DNA from 2 places in the Agromyces protaetiae genome. Region 2 is predicted to be linked to the other one. Evidence: predicted binding sites of a transcription regulator. Region 2 holds the regulator's gene; the other holds the start of a gene.
The links. Region 2 encodes LexA, which represses DNA repair genes until DNA is damaged. Its sites were predicted from a motif close to TCGAACANNTGTTCGA; they were not measured.
Positions count from the first base shown of each region.

Region 1 (4,409 bases), 380 kb from region 2:
CGCTCTCGGCGTTCGTGCTCGTCTCGATCGGCGTCGTCGTGCTGCGCCGCACTCGCCCCGATCTGAAGCGCGGGTTCCGGGTGCCGTGGTCGCCGTTCCTGCCGATCCTGTCGGCGGCGCTGTGCGTGTGGCTCATGCTCAACCTCACGACGCTCACGTGGGTGCGGTTCGTCGTGTGGCTCGCGATCGGACTCGTCATCTACTTCTCCTACGGGCGCCGCAAGTCTCGGCTCGGCGGCGGCATCAGCGAGATCGAGCTTCCGACGGCGCAGGGGCAGGAGGCCGACTTCCTGCCCGAGGTGCCTGACAACCGATAGCGGGAGCGTCAGGCGGATGCCTCGGGGCGCGTCACGTGCGGCAACATCCCGCTGCGCGGGGCGGCCCCGCGCATAGGCTCGCGACGTGTCCGCGTCCGAAGCATCCGAAGCCGCCGAAGCCGTCCGAACGGCGGCACCCGAGGGGATCATCCTCGACTGGTTCATCCCGCTCACGGGCGACTCGCGCACCGATGTGAGCCAGGGCTCGGCGATCACGTATACGGGTGAGTCGACGGCGACCCCGCGCCGCAGCGCCGACATCGGCTACCTCTCGCAGATCGCGCGCGCGGTCGACCACCTGGGCTACCACGCCGTGCTCATCCCGACGGGCGGTCACAACGAAGAGAGCTGGGTGTCGGCGACGGCGCTCAGCCAGCACACGCGCGACCTCGACTACCTCGTGGCGTTCCGCCCGGGGCTCGTGTCGCCGACGCTGCAGGCGCAGATCGCGGCGAGCTTCCAGCGGGTGAGCGGCGACCGGCTGCGGGTCAACGTCGTCGTCGGCGGCGACGACGCCGAACAGCGCGCCTTCGGCGACGGCGTCGGCAAGAGCGCCCGCTACCGCCGGGCGGCAGAGTATCTCGCGCTCGTCCGCAGACTCTGGAGCGGCGAGCCCGTCGACCACGACGGCGAGTTCTACCGTGTCGAGGGCGCGCAGCTGCAGCGCCTCGACACCGTGCCCGAGATCTACCTCGGCGGCTCGAGCGACGAGGCGATCGAGGTCGCCGCCGAGCACGCCGACGTCTACCTCACGTGGGGCGAGCCGCCCGTGCAGGCGGGCGAGAAGATCGCGCGCGTGCGCGCCCGAGCGTCGGAGTTCGGGCGATCGCTCCGATACGGCATCCGCCTGCACGTCATCGCGCGCCCGACGTCCGAAGAGGCGTGGCGGGTGGCCGACGCGCTCGTCGCGGGCCTCGACCGCGACGTCGTCGCCAAGGCGCGCGCGTCGTTCCTCGCGTCGGCGTCGGTCGGTCAGCGTCGCCAGGCCGAGCTCGTGTCGGGCGGCCTCACGCGCGACGAGCTCGAGATCGTCCCGGGCCTCTGGGCAGGCGTCGGACTCGTGCGCGGGGGAGCGGGCACCGCCCTCGTCGGCAGCTTCGACGAGGTCGCCGCCCTCATCCGCGACTACCGCGCCCAGGGGTTCACCGAGTTCGTGCTGTCGGGCTACCCGCACCTCGAAGAGGCGTACTGGTTCGCCGAGGGCGTCGCACCGCTCCTCGAGCTCGCGCCGCGAGGCATCCGCCGCTCTGCCGCCGCGTAGCGGCGTCCGGAGGGTCGACTGACGAAACATCCCGATCGGATCCACCGGCTCGTCGGCGCCTCGCAGCAGCCGTCAGAGGACCGCGATCAGCGCTGGGCCGCGTTCATCGAGATCGTCTCGCCGGCGCGCAGTGTCGGCCCGAGCTCGGGGTTCAGGTACCGGACGTCGTCGGCGGTCATCCCGAATCGGGCGGCGACCTCCACGAGGAGATCGTCGGGGGCCACGACATAACGGACGACCTCGGCGTCCTCGATGACGGTGTCTCCTCGTGCGCCGCCAGTCACCCCTGAGTCCACTGCGCGCAGGCCCGAGCGAAGCGGCTGATACGACCACGTGAGCACCGCCTTCGCCGCGGGTGCGGCCGTGCACTCGTCGAGACCGTCAGGCGAGTCGAAGTCTCGGATGATGAGTTCGCGGATCAGGCTCGGGTCGCCGCGGAATGCGTTGAGAGGAACGATTCCCTCGTACACCTCGGGCACCACGTCTGCCCGCTCGTACCCCAAACCCCAGGCGATCTGGCGGCTGTCGCATCCGGGGTCGGGGAAGGATGCGTACGGAAGCGCGGTGATCCCGGAATAGTGAGGGAAATCGATCGCGAAGTCCTCGACCTCGACCGTCAGCATGCCGTCGCCGCGGTTCAACAATTCCACGCTGCCGTGCGCCCCGCCTTCGAACTCGCCGGTCGCGAGCACCCCCGGCGGGAGATCGGGCCACGACGGTCGAACGGACGCCGTCGGTTCGGCCGTCTGCCGGCCGTCGGTCGCGTCGTCGGGCGTCGAGCCGGTGCAGCCTGCGAGGCCGAAGGCCAGAGCCAGGGCTGCGTTCAGGGCTGCGGCACGAGACATGGACCGAGTCTGGCAGAACGGGGGCGACGACACGATGCACGCCCGCGGTTCGTCGCACGGGTCTTCGCCGGCGCCCAGGTGCTCTCGATGCACCCGGCCGCACCGAGACATCCGCTCAGTTCGAGGTGAACAGGATCGCGAGCAGCAGCGCGATGATGAACGTGCTGAACGCGAATGCGATGAGCGTCTGCCCTGTGACCATGCGGCGCGCGCGGGTGGTCACGATCGACACGTCCGACGACGAGAACGTCGTCGCGATCTGGCCCGACAGGTAGAAGTAGTCCATGAACACGGGCGTCGACGCGTCGCCCGGGAACTGGATGCTCGAGACCGCGGCGTCGAGCCGCGCGTAGTGCACGGCGTACGCGTAGACGGTCACGGTCCAGGCGGACACGACGACGCCGAGGGCGAGCGCGTTCGCGAGCGGGCTGTCGAGGAGGCCCGGCGCGATCACGAGGAGCCCGACGGCGAGGATCGCGAAGATCGCCCACTGCGCGTTCGTCGTCGGACCTGCGCCGGCGGCGTCGGCGAGCGTTCGCTCCCGGTGGCGGGCGGTCGTCGTGTCGACGATCCACGCGCGGAAGGTCGCGGCGTCGCGTTTCGTGAACGTTCGGTGTGTGAGCACCGAGTACGAGACCGAGTAGCCGATCCAGAAGACGAACGACGTCACGATGACCGAGTCGGGCGTCACCCTGAACTGCACGAACACGTGGTAGACGGCGGCGGCGGCGATCGTGACGGCCGCCGCGACGACCAGCGCGGCCCGGTTGCGCGCCGAGTCGAACGCGAGGCGCGGCGGATCGCTCGCGGCCGTGGCGGCGGATGCGTCGGGGCCGGCCCCGTCGGTCACGTCGTGCGCTCCATGCTGACAGTGTGGCGATCGCAGACAACGGCGGTCAATGGATGCGCCGTGGCAGATCCTGCACGGCGGGGACGGTGTCGCCGAGGTAGTGTCGCGAAGCATGGAGCACCCGCCGGCCGCGACGCCCGACCGCGAGGGCCACGACCTCGACCGCGCGCTCGACGACCGCGACCGGAGGCACCTCAGGCGATGCCTCGAGCTTGCGCGCGAAGCGCTCGATGCGGGCGACGAGCCGTTCGGCTCGCTCCTCGTCGATGCCGCCGGCGTCGTGCGGTTCGAGGACCGCAACCGCGAGGGCGCCGGCGACGCGACCGCGCACCCCGAGCTCGCGATCGCGCAATGGGCCGTCGCGAACCTCTCGCCCGACGAACGGCGCGCGAGCATCGTGTACACCTCGGGCGAGCACTGCCCGATGTGCAGCGCCGCGCACGCGTGGGTCGGGCTCGGACGCATCGTCTACGCGGCGAGCACCGAGCAGTTCACGCAGTGGCGGCGCGAGGAAGGACTCGCCCCGGGGCCGGTCGCGCCGCTCCCGGTCGCCGTCGTCGCACCCGGTGTCCCCGTCGCAGGGCCCGATCCCGAGCTCTCGGCCGAGGTCCGCGAGCTCTACCGGACGCTCCTGCGCTCCAGGCGCTGACGAAGGCGGATGCCCCGGCCGCACGCGTGCGGCCGGGGCATCCGGAATCTCAGGCGACGCCTACGCGTCGGCGATCGAGAGCAGCAGGTGGCCGCTCGAGACCGTCGTGCCGGGTTCGGCGTTGACGGAGCCGACGACGCCGTCTTTGTGGGCGGTGATGGGCTGCTCCATCTTCATGGCCTCGAGGACGAGCACGAGGTCGCCCTTGACGACGCGGTCGCCCTCGGCGACGGCGACCTTGACGATCGTGGCCTGCATCGGCGCCTTGACGGCGTCACCCGTGGCGGTGTCGATCGTGTGCGACGCCGTGCGGCGCTTCGGGGCGGGGCCGAGCGTGCGGGCTCCCGGTGCGCCGCCGCCCCCCGCGAGCTTCTTCGGCAGCGTGACCTCGATGCGGCGGCCGTCGACCTCGACGACGACGCTCGCGCGCGCGGCCGGGCCGCGGACCTCTTCGAGCTCGCCCGTCCAGGGTTCGAGCCGGTTGTCA
Region 1 is NZ_CP035491.1:3,432,038-3,436,446, reverse strand. It holds gene ET445_RS16000 (APC family permease) at 1-317, shown strand, start outside; gene ET445_RS15995 (LLM class flavin-dependent oxidoreductase) at 403-1,578, shown strand; gene ET445_RS15990 (LysM peptidoglycan-binding domain-containing protein) at 1,665-2,423, opposite strand; gene ET445_RS15985 (DUF1345 domain-containing protein) at 2,539-3,273, opposite strand; gene ET445_RS15980 (nucleoside deaminase) at 3,386-3,922, shown strand; gene ET445_RS15975 (acetyl/propionyl/methylcrotonyl-CoA carboxylase subunit alpha) at 3,983-4,409, opposite strand, start outside.
Region 1: ET445_RS15990 (LysM peptidoglycan-binding domain-containing protein) is a predicted target of LexA. The motif match lies at 2,476-2,491, and genes of this name have one in related genera.

Region 2 (4,409 bases):
CGAGATGCCGATGTCTTCGACCGTGTGGTGCACGTCGATGTGGATGTCGCCCTTGGCGCGCACCGTGAGGTCGGTGAGCGAGTGCTTCGCGAACGCCGTCAACAGGTGGTCGTAGAAGGGCACGCCCGTCTCGATGTCGCTCGTGCCCGTGCCGTCGAGGTCGATCGACAGGTCGATGCTCGACTCGCTCGTCTCGCGCTGAACGCGGGCGGTGCGGTGTGCGGTCGTCATGCGTCGATCCTATTGTCGGGGCGGATGCCGGCGCGTAGGCGGCGATCGCTTCGAGGAACGCCGTCGTCTCGGTCTCGGTGCCCGCCGTGACGCGCAGCGCACCCGCGAGCCCGATCTCGCGGATCAGGATGCCCCGCTCGAGGAGCGCCTCGAACACGGCGTGCGGGTCGTCGACGCCGTCGAAAAGGACGAAGTTCGCGCCGCTGCGGTACGGGTGGAACCCGAGGCGGCCGAGCTCGTCGAAGATGCGCTCCCGCTGGCCGCGGATCGCGTCGACGGTCGCGAGCATCTCGTCGGAGTGAGCGAGCGCGCCGAGTGCCGCCGCCTGCGTGAGTGCCGACAGGTGGTACGGCAGTCGGACGAGACGGAGCGCGTCGATCGCGGCAGGGTCGCCTGCGAGGTAGCCGACGCGGGCGCCCGCGAACGCGAACGCCTTGCTCATCGTCCGGGAGACGAGCAGCCGCGGCCGACCTGGCAGGAGGGTGAGCGCGCTCGGCGTGCCGGGGTCGGCGAACTCGAAGTACGCCTCGTCGACCACGACGACGCCGCGCGCCGCCCCGACGACCGCGCGAATCGTGTCGAGCGAGAGCGGGGTGCCCGTCGGGTTGTTGGGCGCGCACAGGAAGACGAGGTCGGGGTCGTGCGCCTCGATCGCGGCGACGGCCGTCTCGGGGCTCAGTTCGAACTCGGCGTCGCGTGGCGCGGCGATCCACTCGGTGCCGGTGCCCGCCGCGAGCAGGCTGTACATCGAGTAGGTGGGCGCGAAGCCGAGCACCGTGCGGCCGGGGCCGCCGTAGGCCTGCAGGACGTGCTGGAGCACTTCGTTGGAGCCGTTCGCGGCCCAGATCTGAGACGGGTCGAGGTCGTGCCCGAGGTACGCGGCGAGCGCCGTGCGGAGTTCGGTGAACTCGCGATCGGGGTACCGATTCAGGCCGATGATCGCAGCGGCGACGCGGGCGACGATGTCGTGGGCGACGCTCTCGGGGATGGGATGCGTGTTCTCGTTGACGTTGAGGGCCACGGGCACCGACTTCTGCGGGGCGCCGTAGGGCGTCTTGCCGCGGAGGTCGTCACGGATCGGAAGGTCGTCGAGAGTCGTCACCTGATCAATGGTATCGGCGGCAGGCTGGGCGTCAGACGGAGATCACGCCGCCGACCCGTCAGGGTGCGACCGGGATCGAGAGCTGCTGGCCGGGTTGGACGACGGCGTCGTCGAGGCCGTTGAGACGGACGATCTGCGCGATGGTCTCGCGAGGGTCTTCAGTCGGGGCGATGCGCTCAGCGAGCTCCCACAGGGTATCTCCTGCGCCGACCGTCACGACCTCGAAGGCCGTCGTGCCGACGCCTGCCGTCGCCGAGCCGGCCGCAGCGGCACCCGACCCGAGGACCGCGACCATCGCCCAGATGACGAGCGGGAGCGCCGCGAGCGACGTGAAGACGATTCGGCCACGCCGAGTGAGCCGAAGACGTGTGCGTGGCACCGACGCTACGACCGGAAGCGTGCGCGGCGCCAAACCCGCGAATCCGTCGAATGCGATCGCCTCGCCCATGGTTCCTCCTTCACGCGGACCCGCATCTGAACTGGTGGTCGAGCCGCCTCCGGCGCTCGGCCGGGAGCACCGGAGGCGAATCTCTGTTCCGAATGTATCTTCGAATGTCGAAGTCCGCAAGACCCTCACCCCATCTCAGAATCCCCGGAGAACCGGCGACACGCTCGAACAGATGTTTGTCGCGCACCGACTCGCCGGATACAGTTTCGAATGTCCGAAAACAGTCGACCATCGACCACCGACATCCGGCCCGTGCACCGAGAACGCGGCCGCAACGAGGGGCCAACCGTGAGCACCGACACGCAACGCACACCGCCCGCCGAGCCGAGCCGCCGGCGCAAGAGCCTGAGCGCGAAGCAGACGGCGATCCTCGAGGTCGTCCAGCGCTCGGTCGCAAGCCGCGGCTACCCGCCGAGCATGCGCGAGATCGGCGACGCCGTCGGGCTTTCGTCCCTGTCGAGCGTGACCCACCAGCTCAACCAGCTCGAGCTCGCGGGCTATCTCCGCCGCGACCCCAACCGGCCCCGCGCACTCGAGGTGCTCATCGAGCTTCCGGGCATCGAATCGCGGAGCGGGTCGTCTGGCGAGTCCGCCCCGGTCGGCGACGCCGCCATGGTGCCGCTCGTCGGCCGCATCGCCGCGGGCGTGCCGATCACGGCCGAGCAGCAGATCGACGAGGTCTTCCCCCTCCCCCGCCAGCTCGTCGGCAAGGGCGAGCTCTTCATGCTCAAGGTCGTCGGCGATTCGATGATCGACGCTGCGATCTGCGACGGCGACTGGGTCGTCGTGCGTGCGCAGAAGACGGCCGAGAACGGCGAGATCGTCGCGGCCATGCTCGACGGCGAGGCGACGGTCAAGGTCTTCCGCCAGCGAGACGGCCACACGTGGCTGCTGCCCCGCAACTCGGCGTTCGAGCCGATCCTCGGCGACGCGGCCGAGGTCCTCGGCAAGATCGTCGCGGTGCTCCGGGCGGTCTGACGCCGGTCGAGACCCCAGCACCTCCACGCGCGGCGCGCGCTCGAGACATCCGGGCGGCTCGAGACATCCGGATGCCCCTCACCGCGCGTCGTTCGAGCGCGCGTGCCTACCTTGCCGCGTCGCGCGCGACCGCCGCGACCGGAGCGGCCGCCGCCGGGAGCGCGGGCAGCCCCGCGAGCCACTCGGTGACGGTCGCCATGAACCCGTGGTGGTCGTCGCGGAAGACGGTGTGCCCGGTGCCCGCGACGGTCGAGACCGACATACCCTGCGTGCGGAGCTTCGCCGCGACCTTCTCGGTGATGAGGAGGCTCTTCTCGGCGAGGATGACGAGACTCGGCGCGACGAGACGTGCCGGCGGCATGAGCGGGCGCGAGTCGGCGAAGCCGAGGATCGTGCGCTTGTCCCAGTCGCGGAGGGTCGCGAGTTCGATCTCGACGTCCTCGGGGTTCCACTTGGGGTTCATCTTGACGAGCGCGTAGCGGCGCGGGCGGGGTGCGATGGCGAACGCCACCTTGAAGACCGCGCCACGGATGCCCCGCGGGAACGAGAACGCGGGGTCGACGTAGATCGCGGCGCGCGGCGCGAGCCGGTCGCCCACGAGGCTCGCGACGAGCCCGCCGAGCGAGTGGCCCATGACGACGTCGGGCGGCCCGTCGAGGAGGGGTGCGAGCGTCTCGACGACGTCGTCCGCCCAGGCTGCGGGCGAGTACCGCTTCGCGCGCGGGCTGCGCCCGTGGCCCGCGAGATCGACCGCGAGCACGCGGAAGCCGTGGGTCTCGAGTTCGGCGGTGACGCGGTGCCACGCGCGCGAGTCCGACATGATGCCGTGGATGAGGATCGCGGTCCGGGGACCGCTGCCGGATTCGGTGACGGCGAGCTGCATGCCGACGAAGGTAGCCGCGGAGGCTGTGCGGTTGCCGCGAACGCGCCGCGAGTCGCCCACGACGACCGCCGACGGGCCCGAGAAGAGGACGACCGGCTCGCCGGGGCGACGGGGTGACGCACGATCGGCGCGGCACCCCGCCGCGTCGCCTGCGGAGGAGAGGCGAGCCCGGGTCAGGCAGTGACGGAGATCTCCGCACGCACCGCCTTGGTCGCCTCGATGATGTGCTCGAGCGAGGCGACGGTCTCTTCGTAGCCGCGGGTCTTGAGCCCGCAGTCGGGGTTCACCCACAGTCTTTGCGCCGGAATCGCGCCGACCGCGCGCTCGAGGAGCGAACGCACCTCGTCGACGCTCGGCACGCGCGGCGAGTGGATGTCGTAGACGCCCGGGCCGATGCCGTGGTCGAAGCCGCTCCGCTGCACGTCGTCGACGACCTCCATGCGGCTTCGGGCGGCCTCGATCGAGGTGACGTCGGCGTCGAGGTCGCGGATCGCGTCGATGACGACGCCGAACTCCGAGTAGCAGAGGTGCGTGTGCACCTGCGTCGCAGGCGCCGCACCACCGGTCGCGAGGCGGAACGAGCCGACCGACCAGTCGAGGTAGGCGGGCTGCTCGGCGAGCTTCAGGGGCAGCAGTTCACGGAGGGCGGGCTCGTCGACCTGGATGATGCGAATGCCGGATGCCTCGAGGTCGGCGATCTCGTCGCGCAACGCGAGCGCGACCTGGCGCGCGGTGTCGCCGAGCGGCTGGTCGTCGCGGACGAACGA
Region 2 is NZ_CP035491.1:3,050,623-3,055,031, forward strand. It holds gene hisB (imidazoleglycerol-phosphate dehydratase HisB) at 1-231, opposite strand, end outside; partial or broken gene ET445_RS14210 (histidinol-phosphate transaminase) at 254-1,333, opposite strand; gene ET445_RS14215 (LysM peptidoglycan-binding domain-containing protein) at 1,392-1,781, opposite strand; gene lexA (transcriptional repressor LexA) at 2,070-2,759, shown strand; gene ET445_RS14225 (alpha/beta fold hydrolase) at 2,866-3,642, opposite strand; gene metE (5-methyltetrahydropteroyltriglutamate--homocysteine S-methyltransferase) at 3,816-4,409, opposite strand, start outside.